Mesorhizobium opportunistum WSM2075: one gene and its partner. The protein of the gene in region 2 interacts with the protein of the main gene of each other region in a pairwise test. Links are inferred from orthologs where the notes say so. Each region holds a gene or a part of one and is shown on either strand. Other genes may lie near its edges.

Evidence for each region.
Region 1: the proteins of MESOP_RS22570 (region 2) and ndk interact in binary tests that used the Escherichia coli proteins (3 or more experiments, as listed by UniProt). The link is inferred for Mesorhizobium opportunistum WSM2075 from one-to-one orthologs.

Annotation. Positions count from the first base shown.
Region 1 is NC_015675.1:5,302,839-5,317,018, forward strand. Bases 7,032-9,715 are described here. They hold ndk (nucleoside-diphosphate kinase), read left to right. Parts: upstream 7,032-8,004; coding sequence 8,005-8,427; downstream 8,428-9,715. Other genes in these bases: MESOP_RS25700 (glutathione S-transferase family protein), read left to right, coding at 7,032-7,323; MESOP_RS25705 (DUF2934 domain-containing protein), read right to left, coding at 7,366-7,620; MESOP_RS25715 (YbaY family lipoprotein), read right to left, coding at 8,625-9,389; MESOP_RS25720 (molybdenum cofactor biosynthesis protein MoaE), read right to left, coding at 9,462-9,715. In the rest of the region: MESOP_RS25665 (ABC-F family ATP-binding cassette domain-containing protein), read right to left, coding at 130-2,007; MESOP_RS25670 (Ros/MucR family transcriptional regulator), read right to left, coding at 2,147-2,599; MESOP_RS25675 (hypothetical protein), read right to left, coding at 2,760-2,963; MESOP_RS25680 (DMT family transporter), read right to left, coding at 2,956-3,882; MESOP_RS35830 (hypothetical protein), read right to left, coding at 3,928-4,761; MESOP_RS25690 (LysR substrate-binding domain-containing protein), read left to right, coding at 4,872-5,822; MESOP_RS25695 (DinB family protein), read right to left, coding at 6,051-6,563; more of MESOP_RS25700, read left to right, coding at 6,631-7,031; more of MESOP_RS25720, read right to left, coding at 9,716-9,938; moaD (molybdopterin converting factor subunit 1), read right to left, coding at 9,942-10,193; pgsA (CDP-diacylglycerol--glycerol-3-phosphate 3-phosphatidyltransferase), read right to left, coding at 10,195-10,791; excinuclease ABC subunit UvrC, read right to left, coding at 10,888-12,942; MESOP_RS25740 (SDR family oxidoreductase), read right to left, coding at 12,939-13,700; MESOP_RS25745 (outer membrane protein), read left to right, coding at 14,113-14,180. UniProt on the Escherichia coli protein: Major role in the synthesis of nucleoside triphosphates other than ATP. The ATP gamma phosphate is transferred to the NDP beta phosphate via a ping-pong mechanism, using a phosphorylated active-site intermediate.
Region 2 is NC_015675.1:4,691,605-4,706,007, reverse strand. Bases 7,336-10,242 are described here. They hold MESOP_RS22570 (5-formyltetrahydrofolate cyclo-ligase), read right to left. Parts: upstream 9,161-10,242; coding sequence 8,510-9,160; downstream 7,336-8,509. Other genes in these bases: MESOP_RS22565 (NAD(P)/FAD-dependent oxidoreductase), read left to right, coding at 9,326-10,242; MESOP_RS22575 (Lrp/AsnC family transcriptional regulator), read left to right, coding at 7,580-8,053; ald (alanine dehydrogenase), read right to left, coding at 7,336-7,421. Also shown: MESOP_RS22615 (cysteine synthase A), read left to right, coding at 1-1,035; MESOP_RS22610 (alanyl-tRNA editing protein), read left to right, coding at 1,035-1,778; sseA (3-mercaptopyruvate sulfurtransferase), read left to right, coding at 1,809-2,675; MESOP_RS22600 (GNAT family N-acetyltransferase), read left to right, coding at 2,681-3,244; MESOP_RS22590 (DUF1203 domain-containing protein), read left to right, coding at 4,083-4,550; MESOP_RS22585 (outer membrane protein), read right to left, coding at 4,782-6,092; more of ald, read right to left, coding at 6,306-7,335; more of MESOP_RS22565, read left to right, coding at 10,243-10,591; MESOP_RS22560 (bifunctional 2',3'-cyclic-nucleotide 2'-phosphodiesterase/3'-nucleotidase), read left to right, coding at 10,740-12,719; MESOP_RS22555 (glycerophosphodiester phosphodiesterase family protein), read right to left, coding at 12,774-13,760; MESOP_RS22550 (NmrA family NAD(P)-binding protein), read right to left, coding at 13,798-14,403. UniProt on the Escherichia coli protein: Involved in the removal of 5-formyltetrahydrofolate.

The DNA of each region.
Region 1 (14,180 bases), 610 kb from region 2 along the record:
AGGATCGCGACCTATCTATTCGTCCTCGAATCCGGCGGTGGGTGGTTGCAAAAAGGCCGACAGGTTGGCAGGACAGCGCCCCCCTCTGCCCTGCCGGGCATCTCCCCCACAAGGGGGGAGATTACGCACTCACTCCGCCGCGCCTTCCTCGTACTCCGCCGACATGGTCAGCCATTTTTCCTCATGACCGGCCAGCGTCTGGGCGAGCTGCGAGCGTTCCTTGGCCAGCCGCGTCGCCGTAGACGGGTCCTTTTCGTAGATCGCCGGGTTGGCCAGCTCATCCTCGATGCCGTCGATGCGCTTGCGGATGCGGTCCATCAGCGCCTCGGTGGCGCGGATTTCCTTGGCCAGCGGTTCGAAGGCGGCGCGACGCGCGGCCGCGTCGCGGCGGCGGTCGGCTTTCGACGCCTTGTCGGCCTCGCGCTTGCCACGGCGGTCGCCGGACACGCCGGTGACCAGCGTTTTGTAGTCCTCCAAATCGCCATCATACGGGTTGACCGCGCCGTCCTTGACCAGCCACAGCCGGTCGGCGGTCGCTTCCAGGAGATGGCGGTCGTGCGAGATCAGGATGACGGCGCCGGGAAACTCGTTGAGCGCATGGATCAGCGACTCGCGGCTGTCGATGTCGAGGTGGTTGGTCGGCTCGTCGAGGATGAACAGGTTCGGGCCCTCGAAGGCCGACAGGCCCATCAACAAACGCGCCTTCTCGCCGCCTGACAGGTCCTTGGCGGGGGTGTTCATCTTCTCGGTGGTGAGGCCGAACTGGGCAACGCGGCCGCGCACCTTGGATTCCGGCGCTTCCGGCATCAATCGGCGGACATGCTCATAGGCGTTTTCCTCCGGACGCAGATCGTCGAGCTGGTGCTGGGCGAAGATCGCCACTTTCAGCCCAGGCGCCACCGTCATCGTGCCGCTCTCCTGCTTGAGCCGCCCGGATAGAAGCTTTGCGAAGGTCGACTTGCCGTTGCCGTTGGCGCCGAGCAGCGCGATGCGATCATCGGCATCGATGCGCAGCGTCATCTTCTTCAGGATCGGCTGGCCCTCGGTGTAGCCGACATTGACGTTGTTCAAGGCAACGATCGGCGAGGCCACCGTCTTCACCGGTTCGGGAAAAGAGAACGGCCGCACTGAATCGTTCACGATCGCCGCGATCGGCTTCATCTTCTCCAGCGCCTTGATGCGCGACTGCGCCTGCCTGGCCTTCGAGGCCTTGGCGCGGAAGCGTTCGACGAAGGATTCCATATGCTTGCGGGCGGCTTCCTGCTTGACGCGGCCCTTCTCCTGCAATTCCTTCTGCTCGGTATACTGGCGCTCGAACTGGTCGTAGCCGCCACGCCAGAAGGTCAGCTTCTTCTGGTCGAGATGGACGATCGAGTTGACGGCACGGTTGAGCAGGTCGCGATCGTGCGAGATCAGAAGCACTGTGTGCGGGTATTTGGAGACGTAGTTTTCCAGCCACAACGTGCCTTCGAGGTCGAGATAGTTGGTCGGCTCGTCGAGCAGCAGCAGATCCGGTTCCGAAAACAGCACGGCGGCAAGCGCCACGCGCATGCGCCAGCCGCCGGAGAAGGACGAGGCCGGCCGGCGCTGCGCCACATCGTCGAAGCCGAGGCCGGCCAGGATGGTGGCGGCGCGGGACTCGGCAGAATGTGCATCGATGTCGGCCAGCCGCATGTGGATGTCGGCGATGCGGTGCGGATCGGTGGCGGTCTTTTCTTCTTCGAGCAGCGCCGTGCGTTCGAGGTCGGCCTTGAGCACGATCTCGATCAGCGGTTCCTCGGTGCCAGGCGCTTCCTGCGCCACCTGGCCGATGCGCGTGTTCTTCGGCAGGCTGATCGAGCCGGTCTCGGAGGGAAAATCGCCGGTGATGGTCTTGAACAGCGTCGTCTTGCCGGTGCCGTTGCGGCCGACAAGCCCGGCTTTGGTACCGGCCGGCAGGGTCAGGGAGGCATGGTCGAGAAGCAGGCGCCCCGCCATGCGCAGCGAAAGGTCATTGATGATAAGCATGGCCGCGCTTTTGCACGGGAGATCAGTGCTTCGCAAGGCCTTGCGGACCAGTTGGTCGCGCAAGGCCTCAAAACGGTACCCGCAAGTGGCCCGTCAGTATCGCAGATCGGCGGCTTTCGTGCCGGCCGAGCCACCGCCCTCAGGCAGTGGCCTTGCCGCGCTTTGCCGTCTTGGCCACCGCGGCCGGTGCCACGGCCGGCTTACGGCCAAGCCCCGTCGACTTCGCCAACGCCGAACGGGTCGCCGAGTAATTCGGGGCGACCATTGGATAGTCCGGCGGCAGGCTCCACTTGGCCCGATAGTCGTCCGGGCTCAAGCCATAGTCTGTCCTGAGGTGTCGCTTGAGCGACTTGAATTTCTTTCCATCCTCCAGGCAGACGATGTAGTCGGGAAATACCGACTTTTTCGGATTTACGGCAGGAACCAGGCTCGGACTTTCAACGACAGCCGCACCGGCCAGCTTTCGAACCGAGGCGCTGACGCTGGCAATCAGGTCAGGCAGGCCGGAAGCTGGAAGTGGATTGTTGCCAACATAGGCCGAGACAATATCGGCCGTGAGCTCGATAACGGTCTTATCCTCGATATTTGACAATGCTTTCACCTTATTTGCGACAAAATCATCTACCCCAGTGAAGACTTTTGTCTATGTATCCTTCTAACCGCGCCCCCAACGGACCACCAAGCCCCAAAACGAATCAAGACTTGCCACCAACTATCTTTATGGAAAATGGGCGCCGCGCAAATTAGAAAATCTAATACTTGGTAGCGACAGACTTGGCTGTCCTGCTGTCGGCCAATATCTCAAGAATACGCTTCCAACGGGCACAACGCCCAAAATCCTTCTGTTCAATCGCCTTTTCGGCCTTCATCGCCGCGTATAAGGGCGCCTCGGCGCCGAATTCCTTGAGCAGCCAATGCGCTTCCCGCCTGGCGAGGCGCTCGTTTTCATCAAACATAGTTTTCCGCCTCCGAGCGTTCCAGGCCGACCGCGACACAACTGCCGATGACAAGGCCGGCTCCGGCAACGGCCGTCATCGTCAGTCGTTCGCCGGACAGGGTCAGCAGCAGCGTCGAAGCAATCGGCGTGAGATAGGCGACGACAGCAACCTTGCCGCTGCCTTCGAGTTTCAGGGCGCGCGACCAGAAATAGTAGCCCAGCCCCATCGGGCCGGCGCCGAGATAGAGCCCGAGAGCAAGGTCGGTGCCCGTGGGCAAGGCAACGCCATCGCGCGCGCACCACGCAAGCGTCAGGGCGACGCCGATCAGCGACGACGGCAGCAAAAGGCGATCCGGCGAGGTGGCGACCCGTCCCACCATCACCGAATAGAATGCCATGCACAGCGCGGACCCGAATGCCGCGCAATAGCCGACGAGATCGCCCTGGAACCAAGTTCGGTCGCGCCCGCCTGAAATCACCAGCGCCACACCGATGAAGCCAAGGGTCGCGGCGAGGCCCAACAGCGCGGGACGCCGCGGGTTTTCAAAGAGGATCACCGCCGCGGCAACCATCAAAGGCCAGGTGTAGGCTACGAGGTTGGCCTCGATCACCGGCATCGAAGCGAAGGCGATGTATTGCAGCACCATGGTGCCGACCAGGCCGATGAAACCGACCGCGAGCGGAAGCAGCGCGGCCCTCGCGCCGACCGGCGGAGCGCTCTCCCGGCTCATGAACCGGATCAGGGCAAAGACCAGTGCGGCTCCCGCGAATTGCAGGAACTGCACCTGCGACACCGAGTGGTTCGCCAGCAGGGATTTGCCGACAAGGGCATTGGTGGACCACAAAGCCACCGCGCCGGCGGCAAAGACCAGCGCGGATATCGAGCCTGATCCATGCGGAAAGAACCGGTATGGGGCGCTATCTCCGTGCTTGACCATGATCTCGTCCGAGAACCGGTTCCCACTTTCCGGGATCAAGGTTGTCTACCATGATTCCCTGGCTCCGCCCGGTACCGATGCCTCGGCGGGAGCCGGTGCCGGATGTTCCGCCTCGAACCGGCGATAGGCCGGCAGCTGGTTCGTCCAGACATCCTCGGCCAGTTCGTTGACCCATTCGCGGTCTTGGTCGTTGTCGGCGGCGAGATAGAACATGCGGTTGTCGTCGACATAGGGCTTGGCCACCGAGCGCTGGTTGAGCACCAGTGTCACGCGCTCGCCGAATTGGATCGGCGCCGTGCGATGCAGGACGCCCAGAAACTGCCCGAGCGTGGCGTAGTTCATCTTGTGATCGATACGCATGATGCGGTTGCGCGGGATCTCGTGGCCGGATTCGAGGATGGCGCGGCCAGTTTCCGAGTCGTCGCAATAGATTTCGAGATGGCCGCCAACCAATGGATTGCTGATCGACAGCGGGATGAGCTCGGTGACCGGGACGCCGTCGCAATGCCAGTCCACGGCGCCATCCCTGGGATTCATGAAGGTGACGGTCGAGCCGACGATCGACAGCGGATAGGGCTCAAGCTTGGTGCCCATCATGTCGGACAGACGCTCCAGCCGCACCTTGTCGTGCAAAAGCTCCTTGATCTCCGGAATATAACGGTCGGCGCCGGTGATGAAGGTCAGATCGAGGTGCTTGTGCACGGCATGGCTGGCCTTGAGTTTGAGCGCCGCCTCCTCGATCGCCGCAAGCAGTGCCGGGTCATAGCCGTGCAGATATTGCGCGACGCCGAAGCTCGACACTTTCCAGGCGGTTTCGTGGCCGATGATGGCCTCTCGACTCATCGCATAACGCAGTTCGGGGATCGTATGGGCGTTCATTCTACTTCTCCAGGATGGGGGCAACACTTGGTAAATAGTCGATTAATTCACCCACCCCTGTAAAATTAGGAATGCTGGTGCTAGTGTAAGCCCAGCTTAAGGTCGAAACCGTGCGTCTGCTCAGTCAGGTCAACCTAAATTCGCTCAAGATCGTGGAGAGTGCTGCGAGGCACGGGAACTTCACGCGCGCCGGCGAAGAACAGTTTATCACCGCCTCGGCGGTCAGCCAGCGCGTCAAAAGCCTGGAGGATCAACTCCGCTTCAAGATTTTCCAGCGCGGCGGCAATGCGGTGTCACTGACGCCCGAAGGCGAAACCTATGTCTCGCGCGTTCGCGAAGCGCTGGAGCGTATCGTCGCCGCCAGCATGGAAGCGACCGGGCAGTCACAGGAGCATGTGCTGAAGATATCGGTGCTGCCGACCTTTGCCGCACGCTGGCTGTTTCCGCGCCTGCCGCTGTTCCAGCGTCAACACCCCGATATCGTGATGCGGGTTTCGACCTCCTACGCGACACATGAGTTCGCGGCGTCGGATTTCGATCTCGAAATCCGCTATGGCGACGGCCACTTTCACGGGCTGCAGTCCGATCTTCTGTTCCGGGAGGACCTGACTCCCGTCTGCAGCCGCAAGCTGTTCCATGAGGTTCTCGGCAACAGGCCGCGGTCGAAGGTGACGCCGGATGACCTCAAGCACTTCACGCTTCTGCATTCCGACACCTGCACCCAGAACTGGCAATCCTGGCTTGGTTTCGCGGGCGCCAGCTTCGTGCTCAGCGAGACCAAGGGCATCTATTTCGATTCCTGCATGATGTCTTACGAGGCGGCCAATGCCGGAATGGGTTTTGCCGTCGCCAACCGCGCCTATATGGCCAGCGACATCCGCGCCGCGAGGCTGATCGCTCCCTTTGCCGTGCATCATCCGAACACGGCCGGCTGGTATTTTGTTTCCCCCCACAAGAGCCTCGCCACACGCAGGGTGCTGCTGTTCAAACAATGGGTGATGGCGGAAGCGGCTCTGACGCAGAGCCAGTTGGACAGCGAATTGGCTTTTGAGAGCGCCTGAAATTCGGACCAGCTTGTACTATTCCCGATGACCGCCGGCCAGAAATTGAGGGCCATCGGCCAATAGACGTCCAATCCAGGCAACCCGCGCTGGTCGGTGAAATTGTCGAGCTCAAGCCCCTTGAGCCGGAGCATTCCGAGTGGCCTGAAGTGAAGGCCATGCTGCAGCAAAAAATGCGACGATAGCCGGCCGCTCGCCTTCGAATCCAGAACGAAACGATCTGGAAAATCAGGCGAAGGCCCTGCCCTCCTCGGTGCGCTGGAAATGCGTCAGATCGAGCGATACGGAAGGGCGGCCCAGAACCGTCAGGATCATATGCGCCTGGCCCCGATGATGGGTCTGGTGGTTGAAGACATGATCCAGCGCCGGCGCCAGACGCTGCGAAACGGTGCGCATGTCCGATACGGTCATGTAGGTGAAGCGGCCCGACAGCGCCTTGTCGCTCAAGCCGCCAACCCAGTCGACGATCCGCCGGTCCTCCGCCTCGCGCGCCGCCCGAAGGCCGGGCAAGGCGCGGTGAAGGATGACGTCGAGCGCCGTCGGAGCGTCGCCTTCGCCGGTGAAGCGCTTCATCCAGATGCGATCGGCGGCGAGCAGGTGGTTGAGCGTACCCATCAGCGAGCGGAAGAAGGCGCCGACATCGCGATTGAATTCTTCCTCGTCGAGATCGGCGGCGGCATCGTAGATGCGGCCATTGGCCCATTGATTGTATGCCGCAAACATCATGAAGTGTTGTTTCATCGTTTCTCCCGCCGGGCCTGTTTCGGGTATCGGGAGCGATACCTAGACCGCGAGGGAGCCGACGCCAATGACCATTCTGCTTTATGATCTCGTCGGGCATGACGAGAAGCGGCCGTTTAGCCCGCATTGCTGGAAGGCGACGATGGCGCTGGCCCACAAGGGGCTCGATATCTCGACCGCGCCGACGCGCTTCCTCGAGGTGCCCGCCGTCGAAGGCGGTATCTCAAAGACCGTCCCGGTGATCCGCGACGGCGACAAGATCGTCGTCGATTCCTTCGCCATCGCGCTCTATCTCGATGAGGCCTACCCGGATCGGCCGACCCTGTTTGGCGGCGAAGGCGGCAAGGCGATGGCTCGCTTCATCGAGCGCTGGTCGCAACTGACCATCCACCCCTATGTCACCACCGCGGCGATTGTGGACCTCCATGGCATGCAGGACGAGGAGAACGCCGCGTATTTCCGCCGGAGCCGGGAACAACGCTTCGGCAAGCGGCTGGAGGATGTCGTCGCCGCACGCGACGCCGGGCTGGCAGCCTTCCGGGCGGCCCTGGAGCCGCTGCGCTCAATGTTGAGCTACCAGCCGTTCATCGGCGGCGCCTCGCCGCTGTTTGCCGACTATATCGTCTTTGGCGCGCTGCAATGGGCGCGCGTGGCTTCGCCCTATCGATTGCTCGAAAGCAGCGACGTGGTGGCGCAGTGGTTCGACCGCTGCCTCGACCTGCATGGCGGGCTGGGACGAAAGGTTGAAGCCGCGGCGTGACGCCCTGATTTGCCGGCGATGACACCGCAGGCGATGACAGGCCTACTTGGCCGACGCCTTTTTTGGCTTGCTGGGTTTCTTGGCCGACTTCGCCTCCTTGGGCGAGGCTTTTGCCTTGTCGGCGCCAGCAGCCTTCTTGGCAGGCTTCCTGGTGACCAACGACGCATCCTCGGCGTCCACGTCGGCTGCCGCCTGGTGCCAGTGGCGTTCGTCCTGACCGGCCGGTTGCCCTTCCTGCTGCCAGATCTGATGTGCCCGGTTGCGAATGCGTTCCTGACGATCGTCTGCCATGGTCATATTGTCTCCATGCGGGCCGACTTCAGCGCGGCGCCGACACGCGACTATAGCAAGCAAAGCGTTGCTGTGCAGCCATCCGATGTCATCCAGCGCCGCACGTTCGCGGTACCGGCCTGACGTAGAAACACCACTGGACCTTTCGATCCTCTCGAAGGCGGACCGGGCTTTCACCGTTCGTCACTCGGAAAGCCAGGCAATTGGCTTTCCGTCCGCATCGCGGACCGAGCCACCCCTTCGCTGGCGATAAAACCGGACAACTCGCGTGCTACCTAATCCGGACAACTCATGTGCTTACGACACACCGTTCCTCACCCCTTGGCAATGGGCCGGGCGGCTTGTATAGAGCCCGCCACTCTCAATTCCATTCTCAGACAAGGACGACCCATGGCGCTCGAACGCACCTTTTCCATGATCAAGCCGGACGCAACCCGGCGCAACCTCACCGGCGCCATCACCAAGATGCTGGAAGATGCCGGCCTTCGCGTCATCGCCTCGCGCCGTGTGTGGATGAGCCGCCGCGAGGCGGAAGGTTTTTACGCCGTCCACAAGGACCGCCCGTTCTTCGGCGAACTGGTCGAGTTCATGTCGTCGGCACCGACGATCGTCCAGGTGCTGGAAGGCGAGAACGCCATCGCCAAGAACCGCGAAGTGATGGGCGCCACCAACCCGGCCAATGCCGCCGAAGGCACCATCCGCAAGGTGCATGCGCTGTCGATCGGCGAAAATTCGGTGCACGGCTCCGATGCGCCCGAAACCGCCGCGCAGGAAATCAAGTACTGGTTCTCCGACACCGAGATCGTCGGCTGAGCCGACACCGCCACATCCAATGCGAAGAGGCCGGCGTTTCGCCGGCCTTTTTCGTTGGATCCCCGATCCGGTTTCGTGCCCAACGACGTGACCCTGGCGGAGCTTGCCCTGGAAATGCTGTTTCCAGCCGACGACCAGACCATCGAGATCGTCAAGGCCGTGGTCGAGGAAACGGCCGCGAGGTGACCGCCCGGAAATCAGCTCGCGGCGCTGAAGCGCAGGATTTCGCGGCCGTCCTTGTCTGATATGGTGAGCTTGCCGGCTTCGACATTGCATGACGCCGCCTTGGCCAGCGCATCGAATAGCGCCTTTTCCTCGGCCATCACCTCCGGCGCACAGGCCTTGAAGGTCGAGCCGATGCTGCTGATCGCGATCGCCTGGCCGTCGACCTTCGCAGTGGCAAAATAGCTGTTGCAGGGGCCGCTTCCGCCTGCCTTGCCGGCCTCGCTGACCCGGAAGGTTGCTTGCGGCGCGGTAATGGCGCCGATGCCATCGACATAATCGACAACCCAGAGCTGGCCGAAGACGGAAGCTTTGGGTTCGGTGCGCTGCGTGACCATCTTGAGCAGGATGGTTTGCGGCGCGTCGGTCAGCGGATCGAGCTGATAGCGCACATCGGAGATGAACATCGGCCTGTCGTCGACGGTGATCCGGGCCTGCAGCGCATAGGTCATTCGCGGCTGGATGACGGCGGGATCGAATTTGATCTCGAAACTGATCGGCACCTGGCCGGCTGGCTTGATCTTCTGCTCGCCGATGATCCTGGCAGGCGCGTCGGCCAACGAGACATCGGCAAGCTGGACGGAGAGCACGGCATTGGGCGGCAAGGCGATGCGCTCGCGATAGATCACCTCGCCCCTCACCGCCTTCTCGGCGGCCACGGACAGCTCCGGCACCGCCAGGATGCCGACCACCAGAGGCACGAAACCGAAGACGAAGAATTCCGCGAGCCTGCCCAGCATGACCATCTCCCTTGCCCATGACTTCCGCCAATTGGCCAAAGGAATGCGGTCAATACATGACTGCCGGGGGATTTATTCCTGCGACTTCCAGCGTCCCGCCGCCCGGGTATCGGTTTCCTTGGCCTCGACCCAGCCGCCCTCGGAACCATCGGCGCGGTGCTCCTTCTTCCAGAAGGGTGCGCGCGACTTGAGATAGTCCATGAGGAAGTCGGCCGCCTCGAACGCGGCCTGGCGATGCGCCGACGCGGCCACCACCAGCACGATGTTCTCTCCCGGCGCGATCTTGCCATGGCGGTGAATGACGGTGAGGCCTTGCAGCGGCCAGCGTTCGGCAGCCTCGGCCGCGATACGGCCGATTTCGGCCTCCGCCATGCCGGGATAATGCTCGAGCTCAAGCGCCGAGAGCGCACCTTGCTCGTCGCGACAGAGACCGGAGAAGGTGACCACGGCGCCAATGTCGGCGCGGCCTTGTGTCAATGCGGCGATCTCGGCGGCAACGTCGAAATCCTGGCGCTGAATGCGCACCGTCGGCAACACGGCGGCCGACATGTGTCAGCCCCCGGTCATCGGCGGGAACAGCGCGATCTCGCGCGCGCCGGATATCTTCTCGCGGTGATCGACATGTTCCTGGTTGATGGCAACGCGGATCACGTCGGGAAACTGCAGCGCCTGCTCGTAGCCTTCTCCGCGCGACTGCAGCCAGCGCAAGAGGTCGGCGACAGTGTCGATGCCGTCGGGCAATTCGACGTCTTCCTCCGATGTGCCGATCCGCTCGCGGACCCAGGCGAAATAGATGAGCCGCATCTCACTCGTCCATGATGTGTTTGAGGCCGGCACGGAAATAGTCATAGCCGGTGTAAAGCGTTACGAGTGCCGCGATCCATAGCAGCACCAGGCCGGTCTGCGTGGTCAGCGGGAAGATCTTGTCGCCGGCCGGCCCCGCCAGCAGGAAGGCAATGGCGACCATCTGGATGGTGGTCTTCCATTTGGCAAGCTGCGTCACCGGCACCGAGACCTTGAGTGCCGCCAGATATTCGCGCAGGCCCGAAACCAGGATCTCGCGGCACAGGATGATGATCGCCGCCCACAGCGACCAGCCGGCGATACCGGCATGGCGGTCGGTGTCGGCCGCCAAGAGCAGGAGACAGGTGGCGACCAGCAGTTTGTCGGCGATCGGATCGAGCATCTTGCCGATGTTGGAGGTCTGCTGCCAGGCGCGTGCGAAATAGCCGTCGAAGTAATCGGTGATGGAGGCCAGCAGGAATATGACCAGCGCCGACCAGCGGGCGAAGTCGCTCGACTTCAGATGCCCCTCGAGAAAAAAGCACAGCACGACCAGCGGCACCGCGATGATGCGGGCGTAGGTGAGCATGTTAGGCAGGTTGAATGCGCGCTGGGCCATGTCTGGGGGACTCTTTCTGCCTGCGTACTCAAATCAGAAGCGAATGTAGGGGGTCAACAGGCCAGATTCGACTGGCCAGATGAAAGTGCCGAATTTTCAGCTTTCATGGAAGTGATTGTAGACCAGTTTCGCCACCTGTTCGGAAATACCGTCGACTTTCCTCAGATCCTCGATGGCGGCACGGCTGACCGCCTTGGCGGTGCCGAAATGCAAAAGCAGAGCGCGCTTGCGGCCCGGGCCGATGCCACTGATCTCGTCGAGGGGGCTCTTGACCATTTCCTTCTTGCGGCGGGCCCGGTGCGAACCGATGGCGAAGCGGTGGACCTCGTCGCGCAGGCGCTGGACGAAGTAGAGCACGGGGTCGCGCACGGGCAGCGAAAACGAGTCCCTGCCCTTGACGAAGAAGCGCTCGCGTCCGGCGTCGCGGTCCTGGCCCTTGGCGATGCCGATGGCCACGACGCGATCCTCGATGCCGAGATCCGAGAGGATCTTGCGCACCGCCGTCATCTGGCCCTGGCCGCCATCGATCAGGATGACATCGGGCCAGGCCGGGAAGCTGCCGGAGATATCGTCTTCGTCGGCTGCTTCCGTAACATCATCCGGCTTGACATCGCCATGTTCCTTGAGCAGCCGCGAAAAGCGCCGCTCCATCACTTCGCGCATCATGCCGAAATCGTCACCCGGCGTGATCTCGGTCGAGCGGATGTTGAATTTCCGGTACTGGTTTTTCACAAACCCTTCCGGCCCCGCGACAACCATGGCGCCAACGGCATTCGTGCCCATGATATGCGAGTTGTCGTAGACCTCGATGCGCACGGGTGGCTTGGCCAGGCCGAATGTCTCGGCGAAACCGGCAAGCAGCCGGCCTTGCGTCGAGGTTTCGGCCAACCGGCGGCCAAGCGCCTCGCGCGCATTCTGCAAGGCATTGTCGGTCAGGTCCTTCTTCTCGCCGCGCTGCGGCACCGAGATCGCCACCTTGCGGCCGGCCCGGGTCGAGAGTGCCTCCGCCAACAGTTCCTGATCCTCGACAGTCTGCGACAGAAGAATGGCGCGCGGCGTCGGCTTGTCGTCATAGAACTGCGCCAGGAACGAGCCCAGCACTTCCGATCCTTCCAGCGCCGGATCGGCCTTCGGGAAATAGGCGCGGTTGCCCCAGTTCTGGCCGGTGCGGAAGAAGAACACCTGGATGCAGACCTGGCCGCCCTCCTGGTGGATGGCGAAGACATCCGCCTCGTCGACTGTCGCCGGGTTGATGCCCTGATGACTCTGCACGTGCGCCAGCGCGGCCAGCCGGTCGCGGTAGATGGCGGCGCGCTCGAAATCGAGATCCTCCGAGGCCTGCTGCATGGCGGCCGAAATCTCGGTCTTCACCTTCTGGCTGCGGCCGGAGAGAAAATCCTTCGCCTCCTCGACCAGTTCGGCATAGCCCTCATGCGAGATCTCTCCCGTGCACGGACCGGCGCAGCGCTTGATCTGGTAGAGCAGGCAGGGCCGCGACCGGTTCTCGTAAAAGGAGTTGGTGCAACTGCGCAGCAGGAAAGCGCGCTGCAGCGAATTGATGGTGCGGCCGACAGCGCCGGCCGAGGCAAAAGGCCCGAAATAGTCGCCTTTGCGCGAGCGTGCGCCGCGATGCTTGTAGATGCCAGGCGAGATATGGTCGCCGGTCAGGAGAATATAGGGGAACGACTTGTCGTCGCGCATCAGCACGTTGAATCGCGGCCGCAAGCGCTTGATAAGATTGGCTTCGAGCAGCAGCGCCTCGATTTCGGTGCGGGTGACGACGAACTCCATCGTCGACGTTTCGCGCACCATGCGGCCGATGCGGTTGGTGTGGAACCTGCCTTGCGCGTAGTTGGTGACGCGCTTCTTCAGGCTGCGCGCCTTGCCGACATAGAGCACGTCGCCGGCGGCGTTCATCATGCGATAAACGCCTGGCGCATTGGGCAACCGCTTGACCAGCGTCTGGATCACCTCGGCGCCGACCATGCCTTCGGCGTCGCCGGCATGCGGCGTCCAGTCGATCGCCGTGAAGGCGACATCCGGGCCGGCGGGTTCGACGATCTCCTCGAGCGCTTCATCCTCGATGTCGATTTCGGGAGGAAGATCTTCGGCGCCGCCGCGCGCCTTGTTCTTGTGATCCAAAGGACTCATTCCGCCATGCCTGTCACATCGGGCGTCTGCCACGCAAGGTGCTGGCCGCCATCGAGCGCGATCATCTGGCCGGTGACCGAGCGCGCCTCCCAGAGATAGCGTATTGTGGCGCCGAATTCCGGCAATTCCGGGCCGCGCTTCAGGATCAGGCCGGCGACCTGCGCATCTAAATCGGAATCATCCTGGCGCAGGTTCTTCAGCGTTGGGCCCGGACCGATCGCGTTGACACGGATGCCGGGCCCGAGCGCCTGCGCCAGCATCTGGGTCTGGGTCCATAGTGCCGACTTCGACAGCGCATAGGAAAAATAGCGCGGCGTCGGCCGCCAGACACGCTGATCGATGATGTTGACGATCAGCCCCTCCTGTCCTTCCGGCAAGGAGCGGGCGAAATTCTGCGCCAACAGCGCCGGGGTTTTCACGTGAATGGCAAAGTGCCGGTCCCAGGCCTGCCAGTCGAAATCCTCAACCGAATCGTCGACGAAGAGCGACGCGTTGTTGACCAGCAGCGAGATGGGGCCAAGCGCTGCTTCCGCCTGGCCGACGAGGTCGCTGACGGCGTCCATGTCGGTCAAGTCCGCCGCCACCACGGCGGCGCGGCCGCCAGACCGGTTGATCCCCGCGGCCAACGCGTCCGCCTCGTCGTGCGAGCGGTTGGAGTGGATGGCGACTGCAAAACCATGGCCGGCGAGATCCTCGACGATCGCCTTGCCGATCCGTTTCGCCCCGCCGGTCACCAGCGCCGCGGTGGCTTTGCTCATCTTCTGTCAATCCTCAATTTCGGCACGAATAACGGCGCCGGCGAAATATGGCCTGCCATCCGTTAAACGGCATTTGCACCTGGGGCAGCATTGTGGCGAAACCGCCCGGCGGGTATTCCGACTCGCCGTGTCCCGAGGCCGGCAGCACTCCAATATAGGGCGCTGGACTCCTTGCACCAAGCGGTGTGCAGCGCAACATGACCGGGCTGCTGACATTTCGCTGTTGCGAAGATGCAACGTCAAGGTTCTGCCTCATTCGTGCCGGGGAATGACCCAAGTTCAGGTTCGGTTCAGCCGCATTTTGACACGACATTTGGAACCGACGAACGCCAGATCCGTTTCACCCCCCGGACGGGTTGATGGCGATCGTGAGAAACAAGCCTGTGTCCTGTGGCTTAAGGAGTAGAGAACAATGCAAGCCAATCTCAAATTCGCACGGCCGCTGGCCGTTGCGCTCGGGCTCTTCGCCCTCGGCGGAAC
Region 2 (14,403 bases):
ATGCCCCGTTCTGTGATCGATGCGATCGGCAACACGCCTCTGATCCGCCTCAACAAAGCCTCCGAGGAAACCGGCTGCGAGATCCTGGGCAAGGCTGAATTCATGAATCCGGGGCAATCGGTCAAGGATCGCGCCGGCCTGTTCATCATCCGCGATGCCGAACAGCGTGGCTTGCTGAAGCCGGGCGGCGTCATCGTCGAGGGGACGGCCGGCAATACGGGCATCGGGCTGACGCTGGTCGCCAAGGCTCTGGGATACCGCACCGTCATCGTCATTCCCGACACCCAGAGCCAGGAAAAGAAGGACACGATCAGGCTGCTCGGCGCCGAGCTGATCGAAGTGCCGGCAGTGCCCTATAAGAACCCCAACAACTACGTGAAACTGTCGGGACGGCTGGCCGAGCAGATGGCCAGGACCGAGCCGAATGGCGCCATCTGGGCCAACCAGTTCGACAATGTCGCCAACCGCGACGGTCATAACCGCACCACGGCGCAGGAGATCTGGGCCCAGACGGGCGGCAAGGTCGACGGTTTCGTCTCGGCGGTCGGGTCCGGCGGAACGCTGGCCGGCGTCGCTTCCGGGCTGAAGGCCAAAAACAAGGACGTGAAGATCGCGCTCGCCGATCCGCTGGGGGCCGCGCTCTACAGTTTCTACACCAGCGGCGAACTGAAATCCGAGGGCAGCTCGATCACCGAAGGCATCGGGCAGGGGCGCATCACCGCCAATCTCGACGGGTTCACGCCGGACTTCTCGTTCCAGATCAAGGACGAGGACGCGCTGCCGATCGTCTTCGACCTGATCCAGGAAGAAGGCCTGTGCGTCGGCGGCTCGACCGGCATCAACATCGCCGGCGCGATCCGGCTGGCCAGGGAACTGGGCCCAGGCCACACCATCGTGACTATTCTTTGCGACTACGGAACGCGCTACCAGTCGAAACTGTTCAACCCGGAATTTCTGCGCGAGAAAAACCTGCCAATACCGGGCTGGATGGAGCTGCAGAGCAAGATTTCGGTGCCTTTCGAAAAGGTCGCATGATGGCGTACAGGACGGAAGCGCTGTTTCGCGACGACGCCTATCTGAAGACGGCGGACGCCACGGTGGTTGCCGTCAACGACCGTGGCGGCGTCATTCTCGACCGCACCATCTTCTATGCCACCTCGGGTGGCCAGCCAGGAGACTCCGGCGCATTGGAGCGCGCCGACGGCAGCCGCATCGAGATTGCCGCCACCATCACCGGCGAGACCAAGGACGAGATCGTCCATGTGCAGGCGCCTGCACAGGCGGCCTTGGTGGTCGGCGAGAAGGTGAAGCTCGCCATCGATTGGGAGCGGCGGCATCTCCTGATGCGCATGCACGCGGCCTGCCATTTGCTGACCGTCGTCTGCCCGTTCCCGATCACGGGCGCTTCCGTTTCCGAGGACGACAGCCGTGTCGATTTCGACATTCCGGACGCCAGCTTCACCAGGGAAGAGGTGACCGCTGGCTTGATGGACCTGGTTCGGGCCGACCACCCGATCTTCACCAGGCTGATCAGCGACGAGGAACTGGCCGCCAATCCTGGCCTGGTGAAGTCCAAGAACGTCAGGCCGCCGGTGGGCACCGGCAGGATCCGCCTGGTCTGCATCGGCGAGAACGCCTCCGTGGACAGCCAGCCCTGCGGCGGCACGCATGTTAAGAGCACCGGCGAAGTCGGCGAAATCCACATCGGCAAGATCGAGAAGAAGGGCCGTGAAAACCGGCGCTTCCGCATCCGCTTCGGCCCGATGCCGGCGAACTGAACAGACCGCCAGAGGGCGGCAGGAGAAAAAATGGCCGAAGACAGTCCTTTCACCGTCGATGCGGATTGGCTGCAGGGGCGCCTGGGCCAGCCGGGCCTGACGGTCATAGACGCGTCCTGGTATCTGCCGGCGCAAAAACGCGACGCGCGTGCCGAATATGACGCGGCCCACATTCCCGGCGCTCGTTTCCTGGACCAGGATGCGGTTTCGGATCCGGACGCCGCCTTGCCGCATACATTGCCGTCGCCGCAGCATTTTGCGCAATATGTCGGTTCGATGGGGGTTTCGGCCGATGACACCATCGTCGTCTACGACGGTCCAGGTTTCTTCTCGGCACCCCGGGCATGGTGGATGTTCCGCATCATGGGCGTCTTCCAGACCTATATTCTGGATGGCGGCTTCGACGGCTGGAAGGCAGCCGGCCGGCCGGTAACGGCCGAGCCGACGAAGATCGCGCCAAGCGTGTTCCATGCCGATTTCGACGCCGGTCGCGTCGCCAGCCTCGCCGACATGCGCCGGATCGTCGAGATCGGCTCCAGCCAGATTGCCGATGCCCGTGGACCGGGCCGCTTTACCGGCGCCGAACCCGAGCCCCGTGCGGGTATCCGCTCCGGCCACATGCCGGGCGCGCGCAACGTGCCGTACTCCGCCCTGTCGGAAAAGGGGGTGCTGTTGTCGAAGGATCGTTTGCGCAAGGTGATCGAGCAGGCCGGCATTGACCTGTCGAAGCCCGTCGTCACATCTTGCGGCTCCGGTGTCACCGCCGCGGTGGTCACCCTGGCGCTGGAGACGCTTGGCCACACCGACAACAGGCTTTATGACGGCTCATGGACCGAGTGGGGCGGGCTCTCCGACACGCCTGTCGTGACCGGGCCCGCGAAAGCTGGCAAGGAATGAACGCGATGGAAAACGGCGTGCTGCAGGACATCGACGTCACGGTGACTTTCCTCGAAATGCATGCGCCTCCCGCCGCCTCGCCGCCGGTGCCCTACAACCGCCAGGTCGCGCTGCTGAAGACCAAGAATATCCCCTTGCATTTTTACCGCTACCTGATGGACCGGGTGGGGCGCAAATGGCATTGGGTGAATGTTCTCAGGCTGAACGACGACGAACTTTCGGCCGGAATCCACCGCGAGGATCGCGACATCAGGGTGCTCTATCTCGACGGTGCGCCGGCAGGCTTCTTCGATCTCAAGCCACATTTGCCCGAGGAAGTCGAGCTCGCCTATTTCGGCATGATGGAACACGCGACCGGACTGGGCATCGGCCGCTGGTTCCTGGGTGCCGCGATCTCCGCTGCGTGGTCTTACGGGCCAAAGCGGGTAGTCGTGCAGACCTGCACGCTCGATCATCCGGCGGCCCTGCCGCTCTACCAGAAGCTTGGTTTTACGCCGGTTGCGCAGAAGAAGGAAACCGTGCACCCGCTGCCGTTCGCCGAGCGCTCGGCAAGCGTCATGCGGCCATGACACGAGCCGGAACCCGAACCTTTCGTTCATCGCCGATTCAGCCTGCCTTTGGCATTGTGCCCGCATCGCCAATGCGGCCGAGGCCGAAGGAGAAACATATGCTGGCCCGCCGTACACTCGCCGCCGCGCTGATCGCTGCGATTGCCATGCCGAGCCTTGCCGCCGCGCAGGCGACAACACCTTCGGCCGCGACAATCGAACGGAAGCTGGAGGCAGCACCCCGCGTGAAGCTGCGGCCGAACGAGCGCGTCACCATCCGCGAAATTCAAGCGCCGGCCGGATCTGCGCCTCATGGCGCGCTCGATCGATATCCAGTCGATCAATTTCGCCTTCGGCTCGGCGGCCATTTCCAGTTCGCAATACGGCAAGATCGAGAACATCGCCGATGCGCTGAAGCGCATCCTGCGCCGCGATCGCGGTGCTCGCGTGCTGATCGAGGGGCATACCGACGCCGTCGGCTCCTTCCAATCGAACCAGGTCCTGTCCGAACAGCGCGCTGCCTCGCTGAAACGCACGCTGGTGCGTGAATTCGGCGTACCCGGTCATGCGTTGGAGACTGTCGGTTACGGCGAGGAGTTCTTGCTGGTGCCGACGCAGAATGAAAACTGGCAGAATCGCAGGGTGACGCTGCGCCGCTTTGACGATTTCATCCGGTGATTGGGTCCGGTTTGCCCTTTGGCTAGCCGGGTTGCGTATTGGCCCGGCCTGTCGGCTAACTTTCGCAGCTTGCGGGGACTGATCGCTCGCATCGGATCGGTCCCTCGATCTTTGCATGAAACGGGTGGGAAGCATTGGCTCGAGCCGCTAATTTCCGGTCGACAACACCGGAGATTTCACCATGACCATCCAGTTCAAAGCTCTGCCGACCGAAGACGTCAGACCCCTGCAGCGCGGCGGACCCGATGCCTATGGCCACACGCCCGAGCGGCAGATTTCCGATGGCGACGGCATGCCTTGCCGGCATTGCCTGAAGAACATCGCAGCCGGCGATACCTATCTCATCCTGGCCTATCGGCCGTTCCCGAACCTTCAACCCTATGCCGAAACCGGGCCGATCTTCCTGCATGCCGAGGAATGCGAGCGCGCCGACGAGGCGGGAACGCTTCCCGAGATTCTCGAGAGCCCGGACTATATCGTGCGTGGCTATGGCAAGGACGACCGCATCGTCTACGGCAGCGGCGGCGTTATCGCGACCGACGCGATCGCCGCACGGGCCGAGACCTTGTTCGAGCGCGACGACATTGCCTACGTGCATGTCCGCTCGGCACGCAACAATTGCTATCAGTGCCGCATCGAGCGGGGCTGAGGCGTAGAGTTTCCGGCAGGAAATCCTGTCGTACTCCCGTCGTACAGTTGCGATAGAAAGCGATTGTCGATCGATTGGCCGACCGCGGATGAACCGGCGGCAATCTCGATATCGAGGAAGCGGGGCTTTGGCTCCGCTTTTTTGTTGCCCGCGCTTTTCCCAGTTTGCCGAACAACAAAAAAGCCCGCCGGCCAGGCCGACGGGCTTCGACTGTTTGCCTGGAGGGGCTTCTTAGTTGAACTTGTACTTCGCGCCGAGACGCACGGTATGGAAGGAAGGAGTCGTCGTCACCAACCCATCGGGTGCTCCTGATCCCAACAAGAACGACAGGTCCTTCTCGGCGAATTGCGAATAGCGGTATTCCAAACCGATTGTCATGTTGCTCGATACAGCCGTTTCCAGACCGGCACCCACCGAGAAACCGCTCGAACCCCAGTCGGCAATGTCGCCGACCGGGTCGGAAGCGTTCAGGTCGAAATGCTGCCAGCTGTAACCAGCCAGTGCGTAGGCGAGCGTCGATTCGTTCATCTTCATGCCGACGCGGCCAAGCACATCGAAGCCGTAGTCGGTGTCGACATTGATCGATCCGACGCCGAGATCCAGCTTCGACGTCATGCCGGAGTAGCGAGCATCGACCATGACGCCTGCGACCCAGCTGCCGAAGTCCTGGTCGTAACCAACGTTCAATTCGCCAAACGCGCCTTCGCCGCCGAGGCCATTGAACTTGGCGCCGCCCAGGGGTGGGATTTCGATCTGGTGCACGGATGCACCCGCGCCCAACCCGCCACCGATATAGAAACCGGTCCAGTTATACGCAGGGGTTTCAAAGGCAGCACCACCGCCATTTTGGGCGCCAAAACGGTAGTTGGCTGCAATCTGGAACGTATGCCGCGACGTATCGAGGTTGAGAAGGCCATCCGGCGCGCCGATAAGGCCCGCTTCTGAAAGGAGATCCCCCTTGGTGCCGAAGCGCGTATAGCGGTACTCGGTCTTGATCGTCCAGTTGCTGTTGATGGCCGTTTCAATGCCGCCGCCGACAAAGTAGCCGCTCTGGTCCCAGTCGAACCCAAAGCCGGCATTCGAATCGAGCTTGTACTTCTGCCAGGAATAGCCACCGAGCACGTAGCCCAGTGTATTCGGGGTAAACAGATAGCCTACGCGCAGGCCGGCATCGAAACCGTACGTCTCCTGGATCGAGGCGTCGAAACCGGCGGCATCGATCTTGGTTTTGATATCGCCCACGTGGACGTCCAGCAGTCCACCGAGCAGGAAGCGGGGCGAAACCATGTAGTCATAGCCAGCGGTAAGTTCGCCGTAGACGCCTTCGCCGCCGATGCCATTCAGCGAGATCGGAATAAAGTCGCTGCCAAGTTTGTGAACGTTGGCGCCGGCGCCAACACCGAAGCCGACATACAGCCCACTCCAGTTGAAACCGGATGCTTCGACCGGCTGAACCACATCAGCCGCATGCGCAGCCGACATCAAAGCAAATACGGAAACAGCACCGAGAAAAATAGATTTCGCAGAAACGCGAACAGTCATTGCCCAAACCCCTAATCAATAAGCCCGCAATCTTCCTAGCAGGGAGTCGGTCGCATGAGGAATGACAAATATGCAACAGTTGTAGGCAAACTCATACCTGCAACTGACCCCGGTCTGCCCAGTAATCAAGTTTAGCGACCTGGATCGACCAGTAAAAAGCCCGCCGGAGGGAACCGGCGGGCAACAATAGCAAGTTGACTTTTTCTGGGTGTATCAGGCGGCCAGAACGGCTTTCGGCTCGACCAGCTCGTAGCCGAGCGCTTCGGCGACCGCGCGGTTGGTGATCTTGCCCTTGTGGACATTGAGGCCGTTGCGCAGGTGATGGTCGTCGATGACAGCCTTCAGGCCCTTGTCTGCAAGCTGCAGGCCGTAGTGGAGTGTCGCGTTGTTGAGCGCATGGGCCGAGGTGACCGGTACCGCGCCCGGCATATTGGCGACGCAATAGTGAATGACGCCGTCGACTTCATAAGTGGGCTCGGCGTGGGTCGTCGCATGCGAGGTCTCGAAGCAGCCGCCCTGGTCGATCGCGACGTCGACCAGCACCGAGCCCTTCTTCATGCCCGACAGCATCTCGCGGGTGACGAGCTTCGGCGCGGCGGCACCGGGGATCAGCACGGCGCCGATGACGATGTCGGCCGAGAAGCATTCCTCCTCGAGCGCCTCGACGGTCGAGTAGCGGGTATGGACGCGGCCGGTAAAAAGATCGTCGAGTTGGCGCAGGCGAGGGATCGAGCGGTCGATGATAGTGACATCGGCGCCAAGGCCGACCGCCATGCGAGCGGCATGCAGGCCGACGACGCCGCCGCCGAGCACTGTGACCTTGCCGGGCAGCACGCCGGGCACGCCGCCGAGCAGCACGCCGCGGCCGCCATTGGCCTTCTGCAGCGCCGTCGCGCCGGCCTGGATCGACAGGCGGCCGGCGACTTCCGACATCGGCGCCAGCAGCGGCAGGCCGCCACGGTCGTCGGTCACGGTTTCGTAGGCGATCGCCGTCACGCCCGAAGCGAGCAGGCCCTTGGTCTGCTCCGGGTCTGGAGCAAGGTGAAGATAGGTGTACAGGATCTGGCCGTCGCGCAGCTGCACCCACTCATTGGGCTGCGGCTCCTTGACCTTGACGATCATGTCCGACTTGGCGAACACGTCGGCGGCCGTCTTGGCGATCGTGGCGCCGGCGGCGCGATAGGCGTTGTCGTCGGCGCCGATGCCGGCACCGGCGCCGGTCTCGACCAGCACTTCATGGCCATGGGCGACATATTCGCGAACCGCTCCGGGCGTGAGGCCGACGCGGTATTCGTGGTTCTTGATTTCCTTGGGGCAACCGACGCGCATTTTTCTTCTCCTGATCCGGCCCCTTAGGGGCTCACTCCCTGTATGGACAGAGTGAACCATGAATCGGCCTGCAGGTGTTTGCGAATGCGCTTGCGTGATCTGGCATGTTTCGATAATCGTTGCGCAAAACAGCTGGATATTCGCAGGATTCACGAAAAATGCCGCTCGACAGGATTGATATCGCTATTCTCGAGAGTTTGCAGAAGGATGGCCGGATACCCAACGCGGCGCTTGCCGAGAAGGTTGGCCTGTCGCAATCCGCCTGTTCGCGCCGGCTTGATAATCTGGAGAAGTCCGGAACCATTCGCGGCTACCACGCCCGGCTTTCCAATGCGGCGCTCGGCCACCAGATGACGGCCATCGTGCATATATCGCTGTCGGGCCAGTTCGAGAAGACGCTGTCGGATTTCGAGGCGGCGATCAAGCGTTGCCCCAACGTGCTGTCCTGCCACCTGATGTCGGGCGAATATGACTACATCCTGCGCATCGCGGCAAAGGACCTCGTCGACTATGAGCGCATCCACAAGGAATGGCTGTCGGCCATGCCGCATGTGACGAAGATCAACTCGTCATTTGCCTTGCGCGAGATCGTCGATCGCACGGCCATGGGCATGAAGCCTGAGATGGCCTAACGCCAAAGGCACACCCGGACGTCCTTGCCGACATAGCATGCGCCTTCGCGGCGAAGGTCGCCCCAATCTCCGGGTTCACCGTGCGTCGCGCGAATGTCCGAGTTCCCATAGCCTTCCCAAAGATCACCGTCCTTGTATACGACTGCCCAGTAATCTTTGGACATTTCACCAGCCCCGCTGTTCGTATTGGGGTAGTCGATACCTGCAAAAACTTGCCGAGGCCCCTGGATATTAAAACCGCCGCCCCTCTCGATTTGATAGGAGCATCTTCCGGATATGCGTGTCTGACCGTTAACAGCAAGCAGGCAGCGGCCCCATTTATAACCGCTCGGCAAACGATGCCGTGGTTGCGCATGCAAGGGCGAAACGGAAAACGCAATTGCAAGGGCAGCCGCTACAGTTCGTCCGATCATCGTGTCACCTGTCGTGAACCGGTCTCATTTCCCAAACAGGTTTTTACACCTCCGTCACGATCCGATCCATCGGGATGTCGTGCGGCTGCGGATAGATCGTGGCGATGCGCTGCAGTTCGTAGCCGACGCCGATCACCAGCGGCTTGAACGGCATCGCGGCCAGCGTGCGGTCGAAGAAGCCGCCGCCATAGCCCAGGCGATAGTTTGCCGGATCGATGCCGACGATCGGCGAGATGACGATGTCGGGCAGCACCGGATCGCCCTCGGCCGGAATCGGGATGTTCCAGACGCCCTTTTCCAGCCGGTCGCCCGGTTTGTAGGCGCGGAAGATCAGCGGCTGTCCTTTCTCGATGACGATCGGCAGCGCGGTGCGGCCGCCACGCTCATTGATGGACGCCACCCATGGCCGCAAGTCCGGCTCGCCGCGAAACGGCCAGTACAGGCTGACCATGCGCCCAGCGATGTCGCCGATGATCGCGTCGAGCCCATCGGCGATGCGCTGCGACATGGCCGTTCGCGCGTCGGCCGAAACCGCGAGCCGGGCGGTGATCAGCCGTTCGCGCTCGGCCTTGCGCCAGCGCCTCACATCGGTCCAGTCGAATAGCGGCGCGCGGAACTCCGGGTCGAGTTCGTGCATGAAGCAGGGCGGCGAGGAATACTGCGCCGGACCCGGGTCGTCATGATCATTGGCCATGCTTTACCTCATAAGCGTGTTCGATGACGCTATACCTCGCGACACGATACAACATGTGCATTCACGACATGGAACGACGAGTCCCGGGCACTGTCCTTCTGTTGCTGCATTGCACAAAAGTACCTACATCTGGAACAGGCCAATCTAGCCGTCGGGGTGAACGAAATGAGCCAAGCCAGCCATCATGTCGTCGTTGTGGGCGCGGGTTTCGGCGGCCTCGAATTCACGCGTGCGCTTGCCGGCGCCCCGGTGCGCATCACCATGATCGACAAGCGCAACCATCATCTGTTCCAGCCGCTGCTCTACCAGGTGGCGACGACGGCGCTGGCGACCTCCGAGGTTGCCTGGCCGATCCGCCATCTCCTGCGCAAGCGCAAGGACGTGACGACGCTGCTCGCCAATGTCACTGGTGTCGACCGCGCCGGCAAGCGCGTGCTGCTCGATGACGGCAGCGCCATCGCCTACGATACGCTGGTGCTCGCCACCGGTGCCCGCCACGCCTATTTCGGCCACGATGAATGGGAGCCGTTCGCTCCAGGCCTGAAGACGCTGGAGGACGCCACCACCATTAGGCGGCGCATTCTCCTGGCCTTCGAACAGGCCGAGCGGGAGAACGATCCCGCCAAACGCCAGGCGCTGCTGACCATCGCGATCGTTGGCGGTGGGCCGACCGGCGTGGAGCTGGCCGGCACCATCGTCGAATTGGCGCACGACACGCTGCGCGGCGAGTTCCGCAACATCGATACGCGGCAAACGCGCGTGGTGCTGATCGAGGCCGGTGACCGCATCCTGGCCAATTTCGCACCAAAACTCTCCGATTACGCCAGCAAGGCGCTCGAACGGCTCGGCGTGACGGTCGAGCTCGGCCGGGCCGTGACGCGCTGTGACGCCGAAGGTGTTGTGTTTGGCGACAAGCAGCTGGCGGCCCGAACGATCCTGTGGGCGGCCGGTGTTGCCGCCTCGCCAGCCGCCGAATGGCTGGGAGCGAAGGCGGACCGCGCGGGCAGGGTGCTCGTCGAGCCTGACCTCAGCGTGCCCGGCAGTCCGGAGATTTTCGTCATCGGCGATGCCGCCCTTGTGCTGCGGCCCGATGGACGGCCGGTACCCGGCGTGGCGCCTTCCGCCAAGCAGGAGGGCCGACATGTTGCGGCCACCATCAAAGCCAGGCTCGATGGTGACACGGCAGCGCGTCCTTTCCACTACAAGCATGCCGGCGATCTGGCGACGATCGGCAAACGCGCCGCCGCGATCGATTTCGGCTGGATCAAGCTCACGGGCTGGCTCGCCTGGTGGCTGTGGGGAATTGCGCACATCTATTTTCTGATCGGTTTCCGCAACCGGCTTGCGGTTTCCCTGAGCTGGCTATGGATCTACGCCACAGGCCAGCGTAGCGCCCGATTGATCACCCAGGGCGACGACGACAAGACCTGATTTTCTTCACTGCTCCCTTCATCCGCGCGTCATCTGTTGCTGATTGGCTGGCGCTCCGATGTGCGCGACTTCTTGAATGGACTTGAGCCGATTTCGGCGCGAAGTTCGGTTCGGTTCGGGGCAGGGCGTTGTCTAACTAGGAGAAAACATGTCGCAGCTGCTCCATCCCGTCTCTCGTCGTGGTCTTCTCGCGGGCGCCGCCGCCACAGGGGCGCTGATCATGCTTCATCCCTTCTCCGCCCGCGCTCAAGCCAACCAGGCGCATCTTCGGATCATGGAAACCACTGACATCCATGTGAACGTGTTGCCTTATGATTACTACGCCGACAAAGCCAACGACACGATGGGCCTGTCGCGCACGGCGTCGCTGATCGACGCCGTGCGCAAGGAAGCCGTCAATTCGATGCTGATCGACAATGGCGACCTGCTGCAGGGCAACCCGATGGGCGATTACATCGCCTATGAGAAGGGCCTGAAAGACGGCGATCTGCATCCGATCATGAAGGGAATGAACCTGCTCGGCTACGAGTGCTCGACGCTCGGCAACCACGAGTTCAACTATGGCCTGTCGTTCCTGGACAAGGTGCTGGCCGGCGCCAATTTTCCCTTCGTCTGCGCGAACCTGATCCGGGGCACCGAGCTTGCCGCGAACCCGCGCGACGACAAGCTCTACCTCAAGCCCTATGTGATCCTCGACAGGAAGATCAAGGACGGTTCGGGCGCCGAGCAGCCGATCAGGATAGGCATCATCGGTTTCGTGCCGCCGCAGATCATGGTCTGGGATCTCAAGAATCTCGAAGGCAACGTCAAGACCCGCGACATCGTCGAGGCGGCCAAGGCCTGGGTGCCGCAAATGAAGGAGGAAGGCGCCGACATCGTCATCGCGCTCTCGCATTCCGGCATCGATGTGCAGCACGGCGACATGATGGAGAACGCCTCGTTCTTCGTCGCCGGCGTCGCCGGCATCGACGCGGTGTTCACCGGTCACCAGCACCTGGTGTTCCCCGGCAAGAAGGATTTCCAGTCGCTCGAAGGCGTCGACACGCAAAAAGGCACGCTGCAGGGCAAGCCCGCCGTCATGGGTGGTTTCTGGGGCTCGCATATGGGGCTGATCGATCTGATGCTGGAGCGTGACGGATCGAAATGGAAAGTTGTTTCGGCGACGTCCGAGGCGCGGCCGATCTTCGAGCGCGTCGACAACAAGAACAAGCCGACGGTGCCGGACGACAAGCGCGTCATCGCCGCACTCGAACAGGACCATCAGGCGACCTTAGCCTATGTGCGCCGTCCCGTCGGCAAGACGTCCGCTCCGCTCTATTCCTATTTCGCGCTGGTCGCCGACGATCCGTCGGTGCAGGTCGTCAGCCAGGCGCAGACTTGGTACCTCAAGGATATTCTCAAGAGCACGCAGTGGAAGGATGTGCCGCTGCTGTCGGCCGCCGCACCCTTCAAGGCCGGCGGGCGCAACGGCGCCGACTACTATACCGACGTGCCGGCCGGCGATATCGCCATCAAGAACGTCGCCGACCTCTATCTCTACCCCAACACCGTGCGGGCTGTCGAAATTACTGGCGCCGAGGTCAAGGAATGGCTGGAGATGTCGGCCGGCATCTTCAACAGGATCGAGCCGGGCAAGGCCGACCAGGCGCTCATCAACACCGATTTCCCATCCTACAATTTCGATGTCATCGACGGTGTCACCTACAAGATCGACCTGTCGCAGCCGCCGAAATACGACGCCAAGGGCGGCATCGCGAATGCCGGCGCCAATCGCATCGCCGACTTGATGTTCGATGGAAAACCAGTTGATCCCAATCAGAAATTCGTCGTCGCCACCAACAATTACCGCGCCGGCGGCGGCGGCAATTTTCCCGACATCAATGCCTCGAAGATCATCTACGAGGCGCCGGACACCAATCGCGATGTCATCGTCCGCTATATCGTGAGCGAGGGCACGATCAACCCGTCGGCCGACGGCAACTGGTCGTTCGCGCCGCTGCCCGGAACCAGCGTCGTCTTCGAGACCGGCGTCAAGGCCAAGGATTTCATCGCCGATGTGAAATCGCTGAAGATCGAACCGGCTGGCGAGGGCGAAGCCGGATTTGCCAGATATCGCATCCTGCTCTGATACGGCCATTTGAGGCGTTCCAGGCCACGCCGCCATCAGCGGCGTGGAGCCATGTCACGGCCGCCCGAAGCGCGCTTTGATCACGGGCATGACGAGATCCAGCGCATCCGTGGAAATGCCGCCGGAATAGCCGTCCGGAAGCTGGTCGATGAGCTGCGGGTCGTCGAGTCCTTCCGAAAAGCCGCCGCCCGAATAAGGGCCGAGCAGGTAGACCTGTGTATCGACAGCCTGCATGCGGTCGAGAAACCGGTTGGGCCAGCCCCACATCCATTTGGCGATGTTGATCGGGATGAGCAATGTGCCGTGGCGGCAGGCATCCGGAACATAACCGCTCCAGCCCAACGCGGCGTATCGTGCGATGCACTGCGTGAGCGACGCGCGGCTCAGCGTATGCATATCCGGCAGCGCCGCCTTGACCGCGGCAATCGGCTTGTCGCCGCCATAGACCGAGAGATAGCCGCGTTCGGCAGGCGTCAGCCTGGAGAGCCAGGCAGCCAGCGCCTCGCCTTCGCGGGGATCGTTGCTCTTGACGTTGATGTTGAAGCGGCGGGCGGGGAAGTGCGCCAGCACCTCGTCGAGGGATGGCATCATGCCAACCCCCTTGCCGCGAAAGGGGAAGGTCTTGCCGCCATCCGCCGTGTAGCCGTAGCCGATGTCGAGCGTTTTCAACTGAGCCATGGAATGGCCGCGGGTCTCTCCCTTGCCTTCGGTCCGGCAGTCCACCGTCCAGTCGTGGAAGACAGCGAATTTGCCATCCGTCGTCGGGTGGACATCGAGTTCGAGGGCGTCCGCGCCAAACGCGAAAGCGGCCTCCATCGAGGCAATGGTGTTTTCAAGATAGGCATGGCGCGGCGGCAGCATGCGGCTGGCCGTGCACGTATCGGAACCAAGATTTGTGCGGTCGAAATCCTGGGCAAGGCCGCGATGGGCAAGCACGACCGGGCCGCCGGCAGGACGGCCGGACAGCAAGGAGCTGTTGTTGAGCCAGATGCCTGCCGCGACGACAATGACGCCCGCGAAGAAGATTGTCCGTTTGCGCATGATTTCGATTCGCTTGTCCCGGGCCTCGCGTCGGGCGTTATCGAGCACCCGCAGCGAGTTCCTCGAAAAAGACCTTTAGCGAACGCGGTTCATGCCCAAGTATCGCGCGTAGAGTCAGCGGATTACCGAGCAGGTTGTAATGGTCGTAATGCTCGAACATAGTCCTTTGTCCTGGCCCAACTTCGCCGAGCACACCTGGATCGCGGCGCTCCCTGATCTCTCGCCCGAGCACCTCACCCAACAGAGTGACCACATCGTGACGATTGTGCCACCCGGGCGCGCATAGCTCGAATGTGCCGTAAAGCAGACGATCCTCGGTTAGGGCAATGGCGGCGACCTCCGCGATGTCACGATAGTCTACAAGAGAGAAACGGGTCTCGGCCGACCAGGGCTCGGCCAGCACGCCGGTTTCGATGACCTTCGGCCAGAATGCCTCATAATTCTGATAAAAGCGGGATGGGTGAAGGAAGGTGTATTCCAGCTTCGAAGTCAGAATCGCTTCCTCGACCGGGGCTTTCGCTATGTGGTTGCCCAGCACGGAAAGTACCGGATGGATGACAGACGAGAATACAAGCCGACGGACACCTGCGCGGATCGCGGCGTTGACCAAGCCTTTGCCGACTTCGGCTTCCTCGGCCATGAA